Regions from separate parts of the Shewanella sp. SM95 genome, predicted to be linked through region 2. Evidence: riboswitches for the same ligand, from Rfam matches in the RefSeq annotation. Region 2 holds a riboswitch; the other holds the start of a gene.
The links. A riboswitch is a leader RNA that binds a small molecule or an ion and turns the genes downstream of it on or off. The one in region 2 is predicted to bind thiamine pyrophosphate.
Positions count from the first base shown of each region.

Region 1 (10,417 bases), on a different contig from region 2:
CACCGCATCTTGCAATACAAAACCTTGCGCTAACACGGCGGCAATGGCCGATGACAAAGTACAGCCGCTACCATGGTTATGACGGGTATTAACCCGCGGGCTTGCCAACCAGAAACGCCCATTTTGATGCAGTTTAGAGCTCGCGCGCACGTGATGGCAAACCAGATAATCCTCGGCAAGCCCATGATCCCAGCCGTTGCTATCGAGAGTGCTAACATGAACGTTAGCCTGAGTTTGAGCATGAGTGTTATCGTGAGTTTTAGCATGAGTATCATCAAGAATATCAGTGCTGCCAAAGCTCACATCGCCCCCTTTAGCGAGCACACTGCAATCTAAACTCTGGGATAAAGCCTGTGCTGCAGCAACGAACTGCGATTTGGTCGAAACATCACTGTTAGTTAACCGCCCAAGTTCAAGCACATTGGGCGTGATAAGTTCGATTAAACCTTTGAAAGGCCTAAAATCTAAGGCTGATTTAGCCGTACTTTTTATATCCTGACAGTTATCTACTGCTAATGCATCGCCACAACTGGCGACCATCACAGGATCGACAATCACAGGCACAGATGGATAGTGGATTTTAAAACTCGCGATCCAATCTGCCAGCAATGCCACTTGAGTTTGATCTGCCAGTAAGCCGATTTTAATTGCTTTGGGTGGCAAGTCTGAAAGCAAAGTCGTCAGCTGAGCCATTAACATCGCCGCTGATACGGGCTCGACTAAAGTGACTGCTACTGAGCTTTGCGCCGTCACAGTGGTGATCACGCAGCAACCGTGACAGCCCAAATCTTGAATTGTCGCCAAGTCCGCCTGAATACCGGCACCGCCGCCGCTGTCTGAACCGGCTATGGTCCAAACAAATGCGGGGCGAGCGGTATTCATGGGCGAATTACCCCCATGAATACCCAGCATCATTAGGCTTCCTCTGCTTCGGCGACAAGCTTGTCTTTCACGTGATAGATCTCGGCGCCCGAAGCAGCAAATTGTGCCGATTTTAGCGCCATTGCCGCTTCCAACTCCTGCGGCGTCTTGACTGTGACTTGCATGGCTTGGTCAGCAGCTTCAACTTGATCCGCCTTCGCTTGTGCCGCCTCTAAGCCAGCGGCATAGGCGCGCACATCTTGGGTGATTTTCATCGAACAAAATTTAGGGCCGCACATAGAGCAAAAATGCGCGACTTTAGCCGATTCCTGCGGTAAAGATTCATCGTGGTAAGCACGCGCGGTTTCAGGATCGAGTCCTAAATTATATTGATCTTCCCAGCGGAATTCGAAACGCGCCTTTGCCAGCGCATTATCACGAATTTGCGCACTCGGATGACCTTTGGCCACATCGGCGGCGTGGGCAGCAATCTTATAAGCAATCAAACCTTGCTTAACATCTTGTTTATTCGGTAATCCTAAGTGTTCTTTTGGTGTTACATAACACAACATGGCGCAGCCGTACCAAGCTATCATGGCCGCGCCTATGCCGGAGGTGAAATGATCATACCCAGGTGCAATATCGGTGATTTGTGGGCCAAGGGTGTAAAACGGCGCCTCGTCGCAGTGAACTAACTGCTTGTCCATGTTCTCTTTAATGAGCTGCATCGGGATATGTCCCGGCCCTTCGATAATGGTTTGTACGTCGTATTCCCACGCGATTTTGACTAGCTCACCTAAGGTTTCAAGCTCTGCAAACTGGGCGGCATCATTAGCGTCGGCAATCGAGCCTGGACGCATACCATCACCTAAGGACAGGGATACATCGTAGGCGACGCAAAGCTCACAGATCTCACGAAAATGGCTGTAGAGGAAGTTTTCCTTATGATGGCTCAAGCACCATTTGGCCATGATTGAACCACCGCGGGAAACGATCCCAGTAACGCGTTTAGCCGTCATCGGCACATAACGTAGCAGTACACCAGCATGAATCGTAAAGTAATCAACACCTTGCTCAGCTTGTTCAATTAAGGTATCGCGGAACACTTCCCAGGTTAAATCTTCTGCCACGCCGTTCACTTTCTCCAGCGCTTGATAAATCGGCACTGTGCCAATGGGCACTGGCGAGTTACGGATGATCCACTCGCGGGTTTCGTGGATATAACGACCCGTGGATAAATCCATGACAGTATCCGCGCCCCAACGGGTAGACCAGACGAGCTTTTCCACTTCTTCCTCGATGGAAGACGTCACCGCAGAATTACCGATATTGGCGTTCACTTTCACCAGAAAATTACGCCCGATGATCATAGGTTCGGCTTCGGGATGGTTAATATTCAGCGGAATAATCGCGCGGCCACGGGCAACTTCGGCGCGGACAAATTCGGCGGTAATCGGTTCACCAACTAAGGCACCAAAGGCTTCGCCCTTGGCTTTACGATTGAGGATTTCATCCTGTACTTCGGCGAGAGCCATATTCTCGCGGATCGCCACATATTCCATTTCGGGAGTGATAATCCCTTGACGGGCATAGTGTAATTGACTGACGCGTTTGCCCTGCAGCGCTCTGCGTGGGCGGACAATCGCACTCGAACCCGCCTCAAAACGCAGATGGTCTAAACCGTCATCGGCGAGCCTTTGTTGGGTAAAATCCGATGTAGCGCAGGGTAATTGCTCTGTATCGTTGCGGGCTAGGATCCAGTTTTGTCTTAATTTACCAAGGCCGAGGCGCACATTGATGTCGGCCTCAGGATCGGAATAAGGTCCGGCGCAATCATACACGCGGATTGGCGGATTTTTTTCCATGATAGGCGCATCATCTGTACCGCCCACCAGCGTATCCGTCTGCATAATTTGTCGCATACCAACGCGAATATCGGCACTAGAGCCTTCGAGGTAAATCTTTTGTGAATTAGGATGTTGCAGTGGCGCTAGCGTATCGATAAAGGCTTGGGCCTGCGCACGGGTTTCGCGGCGACTCGGCGCCTGAGGCACGATTGATTGACTAGACTCAGTCGATTTATTAGGGATTGTCGATTCTGGCGCTGTGATTTCTATCGCACTGGCAGCTACAGCTGGGTTTGGGTTTGAACTGGACATAAGCAATCTCACGTTAAAAAATAGAGTTGCTTGTCTGGAGAATTGAGTTGTTGATAGCTGGGCATGGCAATCAATTTTTGTGACCAACACTGGCTTCAAAAATTGAGTTACCCTGCTCAATAACAATTAAATCTAAACATTAAGGCTTAAAACACTGCTGAGTTAACAGGTGTTCAAGCTGTCTATTTTGGCGATTTAATGTGTGTTATTACGCTTGTTTCCTTCGCAGGTTTTAACCTGATCAGGTTCAACGGATCCCGAATAAACGGTCTCAGCCAAGAGGCACTCCGACAAGATGAGTGCGCAGTATAGACAGAAGCGGCAGCAACAAACAAGGAAAAAAGCAATTAAAAACCTTAACCACCAATCCAAAATAAAGATTCATAATTAATTGTTTTTAATTGATTAAATAAAATTAAACTAAAAAAGCTATAATTAGCATGAAAATAAATCATAAAAAAAGTCACTATTTATGGGGTTTGAGCATCATTTTGTTTAATCGAGATTGAATGGCATCATCAATAGCTTGATTGATTTTTTTGCCACTGCAGTTAATGGGAAAACCTAAATTTTCGGCGTTAGGATTAACTTGAGTGCCGACTTGTACCACGCGATAACAAGTATCCCCTTTACGCACAATACGATTTGGGTCTAAGGGTAAATCTAGACTCGTTGTGCCACCGAAATCATCGGCATTAGGGACAAATAGCACCTCCATCTCTGGGCTCATTTCACTCATATTCGATTTCCGGGTGAACTTATCGGCCTGTTCAATGACGAGAGCATCGAGCGCTTGCTCGCGCTGACGTTCAAAATATTGCTGGGTGAATAAACTCATGCTTGAGCTTGTCGCTATTGTGCTCTCACCTTCTGCTGCGGGTGAACTCTTAGCGCCAAGCTGCGGCTTTATTTCTGTGGTATCAAGCGTATTCGTTGGTTTTGTTGCCATCGTTTCAGTGGGTTGTTCATCACTTGGGGCAATTGATTGAGTTTTCTTTGATTGAGATTGGATCGATTGAGTGATGTTCGGTTTAACCGTATCTGGGTTCACTTTTTCTGACTCTACTTTTTCAGAGACGGCCTTTTCGGGTGCTATTGTTTCAGGCATGACCTTTTCAAGTATTGGCAGAGGCTTAACTTGAGTTGGAGGCGTGGGAACAGTTGCAGGCGTAACAGAACTTGTCGCTTCAGTCTTATCCTCGGCCCTTATCTCAGTTTCGGACTCTGAGGTTTCGGCTTTCTCTACCGCGGGAGCATAAATAAAGTATGCCTTGATCGCTGCCACTTTAGGACCACGGCTTTCTACTTCTTTCAATCCAAAGGGATTTAACTGCGGGCGCCACAACATGCAGATAAATAAAAATAAACACATATGCACTAAGATTACAAAAAATAACAGACTTAATCCTTTGAAATATGGCTGACGAGTACGTAACCCCAATCCTTGAGCACTAGTTTGTATCGTCCCAGACAGTTCAGGTTTGGATTCAGACTTAGGAACCAATTTATCTTGATGTTCAGCATGGATTTCTTGCAGTACGACATCTTGGGCTTGCTCTTGATATATAGCTTGAGTGTCATGCTCAGTGACTAAACGGCCTACACCGCTATTGAACGCTAATGGCTCCGCATTAGTAGTAAAAACAGGCGTTTGAGCAGCATCCAGTTCACCGAGGTGATGATCAAAGGCGATAAAAGTCTCACCTTCTGGCGATGTGACCGAAATCAGCAAAGCACTATTGGCATCATCTCCAATCGCTATCGCTGTAGGAGATGCTGTCAATAAAGGCGCGGCCTTGGGTTGATGTTGAAAAGGCAAAATCCATCCTTAGGTTTTGTATAGTATCCATTGATTTCAATGATGCTTAACGTGGAACGATTACACTCTAATTCAATATCAATCCAATATCGGGTTGGTGAATATTGAAAGCGAATTATCTATTGATTGTATTTACTTACGAGTGCTCAACGCAGATTAGAGGAGGCAAACAGAGCAAAGTTCAATGCGAATGCAACCTGCTACAAGCACAGCACTTTACGCTAGTGCTTGATAAGTCACTTGCCAGTTAAGACAAATAAGGCTGGGAATTGGGATCATAATCGCGCTAAATTGAATGTTAAATCTCACGTTTTGAAGCGAGTAGCATCATCAATGCGATGCGCTGATGGGAGTGCAAGACGGCGTTAAAAATCTAAAAGATGAAAAATAGAAGCCAACCATAAATTTAAGCTTACAAGTGTACGCTTAAATATGGTGATTTATTTTTCTAACTGATAGACTCAGTCATTATCATTTACGAGTGTGTATCTACCATGTCGAGTCAAAGTGTTACCGAACAGCCAAACACAGTTAAAAACCCGGTAAAATCTGGACCATATAGTATCAAAGAAGAGATCGCTAACAGTGTATCCCATGGCCTAGGTGTCATTGCGGGGATTGTGGCATTGGTGCTCATGCTGCTTAAAGGTCAAGATCACCTAACGCCAATTCAACTTACGGGCGTAACCATTTATGGTGCGAGCATCATAGTGCTTTTTTTATGCTCGACCTTATACCACAGCGTTAGCCATTCGGGCTGGAAACATAAACTTAAGATCGCCGATCACTGCGCAATTTACTGTTTGATTGCAGGAACTTACACACCTTTGATGCTGATAGGCTTACAGGGGACGCAATCGATAGTGATTTTAACGGCGATTTGGTCGCTTGCGATTGGTGGGATCCTATTTAAGACGCTATTTATACACAAATTCAAAAAGTTAAGTTTAGTCTTGTATCTCGCCATGGGTTGGTTATGTGTCACTGTGATGGGGGATTTAACGGCGGCAATGTCGGAACTGGGGTTTAATCTATTGATCTTAGGTGGCTTATTTTACACTTTAGGTGTTGTGTTCTACGTCGGGAAACGCATTCCATTTAACCATGCCATTTGGCATTTGTTTGTGCTTGGCGGTGCCATGAGTCACTTTCTGTGTATATATCTGACTGTTATTTAAATGATTATGATTTAACTGATGGTGATTTAACTGATGGTGATTTAACTGATGGTGATTTAACTGGCTCTAATTTAAATGACTATGACTTAACAGATGGTGATTTCTCTGTGGGTCAAAGTTAAAAGTCGTTAATTATCTATTCAAGCACTTTCGTAGACGTTCTCTTAACACTCACAATCAAGTACGGCTATTCAACTCAGTAAACAGCGACGCTAATGCCGTCGCTTGTTCTGCTCTTCCACACTGGCGCCAAAGTGCAATAATGCATTCTGCGGTGCACAAGCCCCCTTCTTGCTGATTACGTCGTAATATAAAAGTGGATTCAGGCATAGGTGGCAAACTGATCCGTGCAGCCGTTTTAAGATAGGGACTCTGGCGCAGCATCTTACGCGCCTCCTGCCAAGTTGCATCTAAAATCACCACTTGGTTAGGCATTCGTTGTGCTGCTATGAGTGTAGAATGTGCAGGCGCTAACAAGGCTTGGGCGTTCGAGAGCACTGGCTCAGCTAAAACCGTATCTAAGGCATTATGATCAATGGGCCCAGTGTGCTCAGTATCACTTGCTGGAAACAACAGTTTAGCCTGCTGCGATGCCAACATAGCCACTAAATCGTTATCAGGTGCCGTTCTCGACCAGACGATGCTTTTCACCTCTTCAGGGAATGTGGCTAACGCGAGTTGGCCAGTATTCGTTTTGCGGGTTAACTCGCGCTCGTGGGTCAATAAAATAATCTGCATTGCCTTCCTTGCTGCGTCAAAAGAATGAGAAATGACATTAAACATCTAGCGATGTTAGGAACAGGCTCGAAGCAGTATCAGCTAAAAAGAGCACGTTGAAATAACGGCGTTTAATCGCTAACCAAACCCTGCTCACTCAGTTATGTGTGAAATAAAATCACACATTAAACACATGATTTTAAAGTAATAAAACTTACAAGAATTCCAGCGCTATCTGTTTTAGCAGAAAAGTTTCACGCTCTATTGATTGGCCTTTATGGGGATGATTACGCTGAATATCTTCATTATGGGCGATTGCTTGATGAATATTGAGCCATTGAGGCCGCATGCCATTTTTTATCTCATGGGCTTCTAATCGAGTCTCACCTAAACCACGCTCGCCCAAGGTGGTGTCGATACGGCACACATAACAGAATGACTCCATGTGCACCACGTTCGCTCCCTCACGGTACCAAGGTCGAAACTCTTCGTAACGACCAAAGGGGGCTAACACTTGAATGTCTAGGGCGCCGGTTTCTTCCTGAAGCTCGCGGATCAGTCCATCTTCGAGACTCTCGCCATCGTCAATTCCGCCTCCGGGTAAGCTGTAGTCGCGGTATTTTTGGGTATAAAGTAGCAAAATGTCTTCACCCGATAACACTATCGCGCGGGCAGCTCTGCGATAAAAAACGCGTGCCGTCTGTAGGTTAACCGCAGGATCTTGGGTGGTTCTCAATAAACGCATAGTCGTAGCCATTTGCCGAAAAGGAGTCGCAGCATAAACGAAAATGTGCCAAATGCAGATCAAAAACTGTAGCAGAGGCAATAATCACACTCAGTCCAGTCCGAGTGATTGATAGGTTTTAGCGATTAGACTCTTGATTATTAAAGGCTTAAGCTAAAATCGTTTTGCCCATGATGTTAAGATCGCGATGCATCAGCTCTTTCGCCTGATCCTCATCTTTGGTGCTCATCTTTGGTGCTCATCTTTGGTTCTCATCTTAGTTCTCAACGTAATCCCCAAGCGGCAAAAATGCTCAAGAACATTCAAGCTCACTCATACTCACTCAAGAGCTGGGCCAATTGCTGCTGATAGGCGTAAATAATTTCAGAAGTTTGCTTGTGCGCCGGCATGCGTTGGTAATGGCCAATCACCTGCGACAGGTAGCGTTGTGCTCGCGGCAGGTTTGCTTCATCTAACATCTGCCACATTAACGACCCCGTAGCAGTGATAGATAGACCATTTGGAGCTGCGATTGTACTGACATGGAGGATTTCGTAGAAACGTTGATTCTCTTCCAATAAGAGTTCCGACTTGAGCCCTAGCCCTAAGGCCGAAAGTGATTGCCTGACATAGTAATTATGATGCACGGGACACAAAATAAATTCGAGGGGCCGCAGTGGGTGTTGCGCTAGAATTGCCCGCACTAAGTCCACCAGTATTTCACCACCCACGCCAGCGATGATAATCAACTGTTTATCTTTGTCACTGGTTTGCTCGAGCGGTAAAGCCGCGACATCGAGGCAATGCACTTGCCACTGTGTATGACAACTTAAGTGTGGGTCTATGTCTGGGTTTAAGTCTGGATCTGAGTGTGGCGCTAAGTTTGGATTTAGGCCTGATATGTCAGCGGGAAAGAAACGTTGTAAACGCAGTTCAAGCGCCTGCATTAGCGAAGGCACACAATCAACAAAATGTACGTGGCGGGCAGCGCTCCTTTCTAGCAACAGCATACCAAGCAAACCATGATCGCAGCAGCAATCCCAAATATGATCGTAATGACCAGTGATCATGCTGTTTATCTGTTGTAAACGTTGGCTAATTTTCACGGTTTGACCTTACTGCTGCGGCTCCAAATACTGTAAATCCCACTGTAAATCCCACGCTAAATCCCACGCTAAATTGCATTTTTAAGCAAAAAGAAAGCGCGCATTTTACCCGAGTCAAAAGCAAACCACATCTTTTGTTCGTGCCCTCGCAGTGCTTCCGTCACGTCTGTTACGCCACGCCTTAATGTGGTGAATACGTATGCAGGCCGTTGCGGTTAAAAAGCCATCGCCACTAGTATGCTGTGAGTCACATTCATTATAAAAACAAGGATCAAGGAATGTTCATCAAGACCAACCCTATTCAGTTCACTCGCAGCGACTTAACTGCCTGTCACGTAACAGACTGCCACTTAACAAACAGCCACGCTCGCCAGAGCTCATCGCGACAAAAACTATCGCAAGCGCGATTAAGCCCTACAGCCATCGCCCTTGCAGTCACGAGTCTTTTTAGTGCCAACGTATTTGCTAAAACCGTTACCGTCAGCTCACCCAACCAACAAATTCAAATCAGCTTGAGTGATGATACTGGCCGCCCCGAATATAAAATCGAGTTTCACGGCAAAACAGTCATAGAACAGAGCCGCTTAGGCTTAGTTTTTCAATCCCTTGGCGAACTCGGTCAAGGATTACAGATAAAAAGCAGCGATAAAAAAAGTGCCGATGAAAAGTGGCAACAACCTTGGGGCGAACAGGAATGGATCCGCGATCAGCACAATCAACTGACTGCAGTATTAAGTAATGGCAAGGTGCAACTCGAAATCGAATTTAAAGCCTTTGACTATGGTATTGGCTTTCGCTATCACTTAGCCCCACAAGCTGCCCTGCCCGCCAATTCGCCGCTATTAATAACTGACGAGTTAACCGAGTTCAATGTCGACAAAAGCGATAAAGCTACAGCATGGTGGATCCCTGCCCGCGGCTGGAATCGCTACGAATATTTATATCGCACCACTGCGCTTAAAGACGTCGATAGAGCCCATACCCCCTTCACCTTTAAACTCGCAGACGGTACGCACTTAAGTATCCACGAAGCCGCCTTGGTGGACTTTGCCGCCATGACCTTAGATCAACAGCGCGATGGCAAACTTAAGGCGGATCTCACGCCTTGGTCCGACGGTATTCGCGTCAAAACCCAAGTGGGTTTTTATACGCCATGGCGCACCATTCAAATTGCCGACAAAGCAACTGGGCTACTCAATTCGCACCTCATCCTAAACCTCAATGAACCCAATAAACTCGGCGATGTTACTTGGGTAAAACCAGGGAAATACGTCGGTATTTGGTGGGGAATGCACTTAAACGAAAATACCTGGGGCTCGGGCCCAACCCATGGAGCAACCACCAGTGAAACAAAGCGTTATATGGATTTTGCCGCTCAATATCAGTTTGATGGTGTATTGGTAGAAGGTTGGAATGAAGGTTGGGACGGCGACTGGTTCCACAATGGCGATCAATTTAGCTTTACCAAGGCCTATGCTGATTTCGATCTGCCCGCCATCGCAGCCTACGGGGCAAAACAAAATGTACGCTTAATCGGCCACCATGAAACCGCAGGTTCAGTCACGCATTATCGCGAGCAAATGGCAGATGCCTTCGCCCTGTATGAGCAGCTTGGTGTTACTCAAGTCAAAACGGGCTATGTCGCCGATGCTGGCCAGATCAAGCGCATAGATGACAAAGGCATTACCCGTCACGAGTGGCACGACGGCCAGTTTATGGTCGGTGAGTATTTGCACAATGTCACTGAAGCAGCGAAACACCATATCAGTATCAATACCCACGAGCCGATTAAAGACACAGGCCTGCGCCGAACCTATCCGAACTGGATCTCCCGCGAAGGTGCCCGCGGCCAA
Region 1 is NZ_JAKKSE010000005.1:77,959-88,375, reverse strand. Features, by position in the region: gene L5M29_RS08490 (bifunctional hydroxymethylpyrimidine kinase/phosphomethylpyrimidine kinase) at 1-912, opposite strand, end outside; gene thiC (phosphomethylpyrimidine synthase ThiC) at 915-3,020, opposite strand; TPP riboswitch at 3,222-3,320, opposite strand; gene L5M29_RS08480 (hypothetical protein) at 3,487-4,839, opposite strand; gene trhA (PAQR family membrane homeostasis protein TrhA) at 5,334-6,017, shown strand; gene L5M29_RS08470 (pentapeptide repeat-containing protein) at 5,993-6,139, shown strand; gene L5M29_RS08465 (tRNA-uridine aminocarboxypropyltransferase) at 6,195-6,755, opposite strand; gene L5M29_RS08460 (NUDIX hydrolase) at 6,949-7,479, opposite strand; partial or broken gene L5M29_RS08455 (tRNA (adenine(22)-N(1))-methyltransferase) at 7,772-8,564, opposite strand; gene L5M29_RS08450 (glycoside hydrolase family 97 protein) at 8,843-10,417, shown strand, end outside.
Region 1: another riboswitch for thiamine pyrophosphate. It lies ahead of thiC (phosphomethylpyrimidine synthase ThiC); the one in region 2 lies ahead of L5M29_RS04805 (TonB-dependent receptor).

Region 2 (10,417 bases):
CAAAAAAGGGCTACGCTTTTGCTGTACTCAAGGGCTCAAGGAGGGATTAAGTGAGCCTGATTTTCGAGGGGCGTCGATAAGAGATATGATTGCCATATCTCAACGATAAATTTTGCGAAATTCTAGAATAAAGAAGACGGAATTACAATAAAATAAAAACTTATATAAACAACACGTTAACATTAGCCAAACAATTCAACAGGCTCATCATGATCACTAAGCTGCAAACAACGCTCAAAGTGTAATCCAAGTTTGTTCAGCAAAGCTTTTGAAGCACTATTATGGCTGCTAACAATCGCGACAATACGCTCAATACCTAAATTTTTACCTAAGTCAAAAGCGGCTTTCGCGGCTTCGAATGCATAGCCCTTACCCCAATATTGCGGCAAAAAAGCATAGCCTATATCGACATTGTCCAGTGTCGGCCGTTTGATTAAACCGCAGATGCCAATGGTGAATCCATTCTCGGCGAGCACTACAGCATAAAAACCAAAACCGCACTCGGCATAACTTTTCATTGGTCCATTGACGATATAATCCTTAGCCTGCACAAGTGTGCGTACTCCTCTATCCCCGATATTCTCTATAAAGCCTTGGCTATTGAGCAAGACTAACATAAAAGAAGCGTCGGCTGGGGTTAACTGCCGCAGGATGAGTCTAGGAGTACGCGCAACTTGCATAGAATTTCTCCACTAAAAAAAGAGGCGGATTTATAAATAACGGACGTACTGACTGCCGTCCTTTTGCGGTTTCTTGGGAGCGGTAACGGCTGGCGTCCCCACATACAAAAAGCCGACAATTTGATCGTGTGGCTCAAGACCTAAAGCAACATTTACATTCGCATCAAAGGCAAAATCCCCTGTACGCCACACGGCACCTAAACCTAAGGCAAAGGCAGCCTGCTGCATCGCCATCGTCGCGCAGCCCGCTGCAATGAGCTGTTCAAGCACGGGGACTTTAGGATGTTGCTGCGTTTTCGCCACGACAGTAATCACCATAGGCGCACGCATTGGCATGCCCTTAGCTTTATTGACAAAATCCTCATCGGCGCCGCTCGCTTTCGCTGCCTCAACAAAGATATCTGCCAAGGTATCTAACCCTTGTCCTGCGGCAATAATAAATTCCCATGGCGCTAAGACGCCATGATCTGGCACACGAATGGCAGCATCTAAGATGATTTTTAATTGACTCGCATCTGGAGCAGGAGCAGTTAATCGTGGGGTTGATTGGCGAGTGAGTAAAAGTTCAATAGCGTCCAAGTTCTTATCCTAGTTCGATATAAATTGCGCTCAAGCATAGCAAATTGCTGACAAAGAGGCATAAAAAAATCCCACCGCTTGAGTGGGATTTAACTTGTTGAGTGCACTTAACAATTGAGTGGGCTTAAAAATTAAATGCGCTTGAAAATCCGATGCAGTTAACAATTGGCCCGCTTCAGAAAGACTTACTTAATCCCACCGCGCTTAGCGATGAAATAATCTAGGCTAGTGTAACGACCACCGCCTAAGGTAAAAAGCGCCAGCAACATAATAAAATAGGTGATTGCAAACTCAATCCCATTATTAAGCACAGCTAAGTTACCTGAGCTAGTCAGCCAGTCATAGTTACCGTGCTCCTGCAATATTTCTTTGGCTTTCGCCAGTTTATCCCCTGCCTCAAGCACTCTGTCGTTGGCTAGCCAAGAGCTACCATCGGCAATCGCTAACCAACCATTTGGCCAATGCACAGTCAATGCGGCGACCAACATAGTGACCATTAAAGGGATAGAAATCAGTCGCGTCGCGAGCCCAAGCAGTAATAAGATAGCGCCAAAGAACTCGGTTCCCGCCGCCAGTCCTGCCATTAACGCCGGCATTGGCAGACCTAAGCCCCAATCGGGATTGGCAAACCAAGCAACCGTATCTTCAAAGTGAGCGAGCTTGTTATAGCCTGCTTGCATTAACACAGGGGCAAGGTAAATCCTAAGGGCTAATGGCGCTAAGCCTTCGAAATAGCGGCTCATATTGAGTAGTTTCTGATAAAGGGATACGAGTGGCATAAGGTCTCTATTTAGTCGTTAGTAGGCTGATTTATTGGCTTGCAGAAATAGACCCTAGCAAGGCAATAAATCTTTCATGGCCTAGGCTTCTTTTTCAATCGCTTCCTGATTCAGTTCCTTGAGATCTTGAATGAGCCCACCTAACTTTTTATAAAAATGCTTAGACTGCTGCTCCGATAAGCTCGCATTCATCGCCAACAGCAAAGTCCCAAATGCCTCAGTATTTTTACGTAAAAACACTTTATGTTGCTCTGACTTAAGCTCATCGGGCTGCGTCATCAGCAAGGTCAAACGCTCGGTTAATAATGCTTTATCGGCGCGCTGACCCAGTGCAACCTCAAACTGGCGTAACCATTCGTGCCTGTACTCAAGCCACATATCTAAGGTAGATAAACGCTGTTGATTATATTGGTGAATAAGTACTTTTTGCTCCGCAGTTACACTTCCAAGCCAATCATCAAATTGGGTTTGAAGGTTTTCATCGGCATCTTTTTGTAACTGTTCAGGGGTTTTACCCGCAAATTCTTTAACGAGCTCCTGCTCTTCTTCCCGTAATTTTGTGAGGATCTGCTTCACCTGTTCATCGGACAAAGACATTATGATAGGTAGAAGCTCGGGCAAGGCGAACTCAAACAATCGAAACCAATGCCGCTTAGCAATATTCACATGATCTGCCCATAGCACTGGCGTTAACGTATTGGTTTTTATGAGGCTTTCGACTTCGGTCAATTGCACCACATAATGAGCTAACTCTTTGGATTGGTGCCAAATGACAAATTTTTCAATGAGGGAATCGAATGCCTTTTGCTGAGATTTATCTAAGGTAACATAATCCTCTTGCTCCCAGCCGATGGCCCAGTCGAGGAAATGGTAACTGAATTTAGTGGAGCAGGCGCTTAAGCCTAAGAGACACACAAGTAGCATCACGCCTTTTTTCATACTGAATAATCCATCCTAGAATTGTTGCTAATAAGACGCTTGAGACTATATAAAGTTGCTTTTTATATCAAACAAGTTTATCTAATAAAGGTTTTCAGTATGTTATACCCGCATGTCCCACCATAGCGCGGTCAATGCCATAAGGGACTGAACCATTATCATCAGATGGAAACTAAGCACACGCAATAATGACTATTTGGGGGTGATCAGCGGCCAGAAGCTATCAAACCAAGCAAGGTAGTCGGCGCTACGACTGGGTTCTGTTTGCGCTGCCATCAATAATGCCCAGTAACAAGCAAATACCCAATACATGTCAATAGCAGCAGGCACTGCCGTTACGGCTTGTGCAGTAACATAAGGATGTCCACTCAGATACTGTTTCACCAACACACTTTGCTGATAGGGCGTTAACGCATGGGTCGCTAACACTACAGCCAACTCACACAGTGGATGCGACGCCGTCGCATACTCAAAATCGATACAACACAAGCGGTTATTTTTAAGTAACAAATTATGGGGATTAAGATCGCGATGGCAAAACTGTGGCTTGATTATGCAGGCTGCTAACTCATCACACCAATGTTTGATTTCGATTTGAATTGCAAGCAGCTTAGCCACCCGCTCATTCCAATCGTGAGTATTGCTATCACCAATATCACTACCCTGCTTCAATGGCACAGCTCGCCTTAATACAGGCTCACTAAATGTTGCAGAAGCCTGATAGACAAGCATTTGCTGGTGATATTCCTGCCACTGCTCAGTGATACTAATAGCATAAGGCCCTGTAGGCAGATCGCGTAATTGCAGCAATAACGCCAATAGCAAACAATGGGCTTGGTTAGGATGCGTTTCTTGTTCTGCTGCCGGAAACTGTGAATAGTTAAACGTCGATTGCCCCAGCACAAAATCAGCAGCACTCGTTTGGCGCTCTAACGCTGGCCAGTGGATTAAGACCTCGTTTTCAAGATCGTCACTTTCAATATAATCACTTTCAATAAAATCACTGAGGTAATAACGCTCATCTTCACTCACCCACAACAGTTCAGGAGCAAGTTTAGCTTGAGCCAATTGCTGCCAGTAAAAACGCTCCTGCTGGCGGTTGCAAAAACTGTCCGCCGCATCCGCATTCACCCGCAGCACATAACTGCCTGTGGGCGTAGTGATTTTATAGTTGTGATTACTTAAGCCGCCCGCAAGCTCATGAATACTTAACACGTTAACTAGCCCTGCACTTTTGAGTATGGGGTAAAGTGCTTTGAATGGCTCGCCTGCTGAGCGCTGCATCGAGGCGTTTATATCGAGCATTAACTGAGTAACTTCAAGGTATTAGCTTCACGGGCGTCGGCTAACGCGGTTCGCCACAGGAAATACCCCACGACCGCCAGACCCACATAAAGCACGAATAACAAGGATGTCAGCATCAAGCCTTTGCTGAGATAAAGGTAAATCGACACTATGTCGATAACCACCCAATAAAGCCAATTCTCAAGTACCTTTTTTGCCACTAAATAAGTCGTCATCACGGCGAAACAGGTTGTCGCCGCATCTAGATACGGGAATGCGGCTTGGGTATACGTCGCCATGCCGTGACCAACCAAAAGCGAAATCACGCCCGTCGGTGCGATCAACTTTAAATGGGTTTTCAATGGCCAAGTGGTCACTTTTACGCCTTGATGCTTATCACCACCTTGGGTCCAGAGCCAATATCCATAGAGCGCCATCGCCATGTAATAGACGTTAAGCACAGACTCCATCAGTAGCGACACCTTCCAAAACAACACAGTGTAAATGGCGGTACTGGCAAAGGCCGCCGCCCAGCACCACACATTGGCCTTCATCGCCAGCAGTAAATATGCCATCGCCAACAATACCGCGAGGGCTTCCCATACGGTCATCACATGGACTTCACCAAAGGCCGTATTAACGCTCTCGACCAAGGTTAACCATAAATCTGTCATAGTGTTGTTCTCATTGCCTATTTGTCGCTTACATGGCGGTCAATCATTATTCGCTGTGGGCTAAATTCAGCTCACCACCGATAAACTTACACACAAATACCGCCTTGCCCCACTTCTCATGGGCCGCTTGCATCTCGGTCGCCAGCATAGTCATCACATCTAAATAATCGCCGCACACTTGAGTTGCCATCGCATTAGTCACGCGCTCGATATTGGGATAACTATCCACGCGGCCAATAAACCACTTGATAGGATCGAGGTAATTTTCATTAAAGGGATACATGCTAATTTCTGCGGTCAGTTTCATTTTAATTCCTTGATATTCTGAAGTAAGGCTGTAGCCCAAATACTGGGCTACAGTTCAGTTAACACTTAAATGATTATGCTCATTTTAAAATGAGCTATTACATAAACTTAACGTTAAAGGTTACGCCAATCTGACGCGGATCGCCGTAACGAATATATTGCTTTTCCGCCCAACCGTTATCTGGCTCATTGCCAAAATAGAAGCCACGCACACCGTATTCTTCATTAAACAGATTGCGTCCCCACAAATATGCCGACCATGCGCTCGCCTCATAACCTACGCGGGCATTGACGATAGTGTAGGGTTCAGAGCGGGATTCATTGCTGTCTGAATAATAGAATTCACTCTTACCGCTAAGATTCAGGTTAGCAAACCAACCCGAATTAGCACGATAAGTCCCACCAAGGCTGTAGGTAAGATGTGGAGAATGGGCCAGATCGCGGCCAGTTAAATCCACCTCAGTACCATATTTATCCTGATACTGGTAGTCACCGTAGGCCGTTTCTAACCAACCTAAGCTTGAGTAAACTTGCAGATTATCCGTGGCATACCAGGTTGCATCTAACTCAGCGCCATAGTTATTCGAACTGCCTGCATTTTCAGTGAACAAGATAAAACGCTGTGGTTTATCGGGATCTTGCTGTGATGCAGCCACCTGTTGATCTTGTCTGTCCATATAGAACAGCGCCAAATTAGTATCGATAAGTCCCGCTAACCAATGGGATTTAAGGCCGATTTCATAGTTATAGAGCGTCTCAGTACTAAACTCTTTTTTATCGTTCAATTCGACGGGTAAAGTCATGTTGAAACCGCCCGCCTTGTAACCGCGTGCGACTCGGACATAAGCATTGTGCGAGTCGTTCAGCACTTTACTCACAGCAATATGACCGCCCCACATGGTTTCGCTCGGGTCGAAATTATCGTTATTCGTATCAGAGTAATGGCTGTTGCGGCGCTCTAAACGTAGCCCCACAGATAAAGCATAATTTGAGCCCAAATCCGTATCGAGCTGACCAAACAGTGCATAGTTTGTCGCCTCATACTCTGAGTCTAAGACTTCATCCGGCGAAGCATTGTATTCAGAATACAATTGGTTATCTTCTTTCAGATTCATGGCATACACACCAAGCAACCAATCAGTACTCTCTGCAAAAATACGGCCCTGCTCGGTAGAACTTAGGCGAAACTCTTGCGACGCGGTTTTACGCTGACCCGTTTTATCCCAAAAATAATCGTATTGACACGGCGCCAGATTGCCATTGTCATCATTGCATTGCTTAGAGGCCCAATATTCTGAGTTAGCCCAATCGCCATCGTAACTGTAATGGTGATCGGTATTCGCAAAAGAGGTTAACGAAGTTAATTCGAAGTTTTCTGCACCAGAATAGGTCGCTTTAAAACCCGCGCCTGTGGTGCGTTGGCTATCGACACCCGGTTGATCCGATGTTGTCTGGGTTGGTGAATTGGTTAAACTCCACACATCATAGCCATTATCAAAATCGGCATGCAGCACAGTTAAATCAAACTGCAAATCATCTGTCGCATACCAGCGCAGCTTAGCGCGGCCGCTGAATTCATCGCGACCATTGGTATCATCACGGCCTAAATACAGGTTATCGTAGTAACCATTTTGCTGATGTTGCTGCATTGACACACGATAAAGCAGCTTGCCAGAATCCGTTAATGGGCCTGAACTGAAACCGCTAAAAGTGCGTAAATCATCATCGCCTAACGACACTTCACCGCCATGCTCAAACACATCGGTGGGATCATTACTCTTCAGATAAATCAATCCCGCTAAGGCATTCGCGCCGTAACGCGTCCCCTGCGGTCCACGAAGCACTTCGACCTGCTGTAAATCGTACATGCTCGACACCATACCAATACCGGATAAATCGATATCATCTATGATGTAACCCACGGAAGAATTAGGTGCGCCTTGGTATTGCTCTTGCTCACCTACGCCGCGAATTTGAAAATATTTCGGCCGAGAGCTTCCACCTGACCAGTTAAAATTGGCGATAGAATTAAGCAAATCTTCAAAGTGTTGCGCACTTTCATCTTGAATTTTTTGACTGTCGATAACGGTAATACTGGAGGGCATTTTTTCTAAGCTTGAACTGCGAAAATCCGCCGTCACCACCATGACTTCCATCTCAGTGCTGGGATCGGGTTTATCGATAGCGTCGGTTTGTGCAAAAACAGGGGTGCTCAGCGCTGCGGCGATGGCTAATGCCAGCGGCGCTCGGGCTAAAAATAAGCTTGGCGATACGGTTGAAAATGGGGATTGATGGTTTGACGTTTTACGGTTTGACATAGGACCTCAAATATAATGTTTGAGATCCGGCAACGAATAAGCGATTCAGAAGTGTGCTGTTGATTGGCCCATTCCTACGCCGGTATTAGCCGGATCAGGTTCTAAGGGTTCGTCAGATGACATCTCAGTTTGCAGCCGTTAACGTTAAAATCAGAGTAACATTAATGCACAACAAACACCCCTTGGCGGCGCCTAGTATACATGACGGAAATAAAAAGTGGGCACTCTTATCTCTGCGATTCAATTAAATGTCGCGAAAACCACTGCCCTTCAGTCCGTATGATGAAAATATCTTTAGTAGCCGCCTAAATCCTTTCGTCCATTTGACCGCCTATCATGATAATGCTATAGAAGGTCGCAATTTCGAACACAGTAAGAGGATCATAGTCGATGCAGCTAAAACCTTTATCGAAAGGGCGTTATAGCCAGCGATGGGAGCAAGATTATCCACTTATTGAAGCGGTTGTACTTAGCTGCATCAGCGAAATAAAAATGCTCAAAAAAGGCGCTCACCTCATGACGCAGGGGGAAGCGATGGCATCACTTGTATTGGTGAAGCAAGGTCGCGTATCACTCGGCCATACCGCGAGAAATGGTCGGTGTTTTCAATTAGGTACTATTGATTGTGATTCACAACTGTTTGGCGAAATGGAGTTCTTCACCCAGTACCACTGTCAACTAGACATTATTGCCAGTGAACCCTTAGAAATCATGTTGATTAGCGCTGAAAAACTACAACATTGCCTCGGTCAGCATCCTCAACTCGCGCTATTTTTCGCTAGTGCAATTGCGATTGACTACCAAGACACAGTGGATATTTTTACTCGACGACTGCTCTATCCCATCAGTTATAACGTGGCATTTGATATTTACCATGAATACTTAAATGACTTGCCCGTAGATGGCTTTAGTAAACGCTATTTAGAGGCTGAACGATTTGGTACTACCGACCGAGTCTACCGTCGGGCGCTACAAAATCTTGAGGAACGAGGCTTAATTGAGCGGAAAAAAGATGGCATTCGGATTTGTGATCTCAACGCACTCAAGAAATTTGTTGAAGCAGGTATATAACCGCTTTCAACATAACCCACACTCGACTTAATTTAACAACCGAGTGTGGGATGGATGCACAGGTAAATTAACTTACCGATGGAGAGTGTTGTTCCATAGCCGATTTCATCCGACTTGAAACGATCAATAGCATAAATATCGCTGCGTAAAGCAGAGGTATCACATACATCACTGTTTGTAATCCGATAATACGTTCAAAGAAAGAACTGATGGCTGGGCTAAACATCGCCCCAGCACTTCCGCTAATAAGAATATATGACACATTTTTGCTGCTGGCTTTTTTTACAAAAGACACGCCATAAGCAATAAATGCATTATAAAGCGCGGCACACACAAAACCGTAACCATAGGTTAAATAAGCTATCCAATTAAGATTATTGGTACTGACAATGGCAGCGGTGATCACCATAGCTAAAGCAATAATACCGACTAAGAAATGGTGAATTTTTACACGAGTCACAATCACAGTCGAAATTAACGCCCCAATTAGCGCAGCGGACCAATACTGGGTAATAATATTACCGGCATCTTCAAACGGAATATCAAATTTTTGTTTTACAAATAAAGGTGCCCAAGTTAAAAAAGTATATAAAGCCAACATTCCTAAAAATAAACCAATACCTCCACTAATAATACCGAGATTCCATTCAGACTGTTGTTTCTCTTGTGTTGTAGAAGATTGCTCGCAAATAGAGAAATGAGTGAACAAGGTAATAATGACTGTACCGAACGCCACTAAACCTACGGCTAAATAGCTATAACTCCATGATAATGAATTTGTTAATGCATAAGTCGTTATCAATGGAAAAATAACGCCTGCAATATTAAACGTTGCATCTTGCACCACTAACATTGTGCTTTGTAATTTCTCTTGCCACACAGACACCACAATCGTACCAGCAATACATAGACCGATACCGCCACAAAAACCAATTAAGGTCATTGCTACCATCACAACTTGTAGGGAACTGGTTAGATGTAAAGCCAGAGCAGAAAGAGCAACCAGACTGTAACTTATCAAGGTCATTCTTTTGATACCCATTTTTTCAATAAAGAAAAATGCAGCAATCGTTCCCGCGAGTGCACCGCCATTAAGCAATGAAAAAATTGATGCAACTTCGTTAACATTAGCGGCAAATTTCTCAGCTATGGGTTCAATCAACATCCCAAATTGGGTCGCAAAGCCCGCCATAATAAAATTGGCGAGAAAACTGATGGCTGTTAAAGTAATTTTATTATTCATTATGTCATTCCATAAGTGAAATGCTAAGGGTTCAAAGGATGGCTTTAAACCTAATTGAGGGCGGTTTCTAACGCGAGCTCGATCATATTATTAAAAGAGAGTTGGCGTTCTTCGGCCGTAGTTTCTTCACCGGTTAAACAATGATCCGATACCGTTAAAATGGCTAATGATTCGATACCTTGTTGGTGTGACAATCCATAAAGCCCCGCCACTTCCATATCAATACCTAATACCCCAAAACGTTCAAGTGCGGGGATCATATCTTCATCGGGATCGTAATAAAGATCACCACTAAAGATATTGCCAACTTTTACACTAATGCCTTTCTCATTCGCTGTTGTATAGGCTTTATGCAATAAAGAAAAGGTCGCAGAAGTTGCCATTTGGTAGCCACTACTACGCTTAGCGTTAGTAGGTGAATCCGTGCCTGCGGCTTGGGCTAAAATGACATCTCGCATTTGTACATGTTTTTGTGTTGCACCTAAACTGCCAATACGAATAATGCGTTTCACGCCAAAATAATTAATCAGCTCATGGCCATAGA
Region 2 is NZ_JAKKSE010000002.1:455,448-465,864, forward strand. Features, by position in the region: gene L5M29_RS04770 (GNAT family N-acetyltransferase) at 183-680, opposite strand; gene L5M29_RS04775 (NAD(P)H nitroreductase) at 711-1,259, opposite strand; gene L5M29_RS04780 (DoxX family protein) at 1,445-2,038, opposite strand; gene L5M29_RS04785 (DUF6279 family lipoprotein) at 2,120-2,977, opposite strand; gene L5M29_RS04790 (phosphotransferase) at 3,170-4,282, opposite strand; gene pnuC (nicotinamide riboside transporter PnuC) at 4,282-4,935, opposite strand; gene L5M29_RS04800 (hypothetical protein) at 4,982-5,242, opposite strand; gene L5M29_RS04805 (TonB-dependent receptor) at 5,340-7,559, opposite strand; TPP riboswitch at 7,614-7,752, opposite strand; gene L5M29_RS04810 (Crp/Fnr family transcriptional regulator) at 7,950-8,630, shown strand; gene tsgA (MFS transporter TsgA) at 8,698-9,873, opposite strand; gene deoD (purine-nucleoside phosphorylase) at 9,924-10,417, opposite strand, start outside.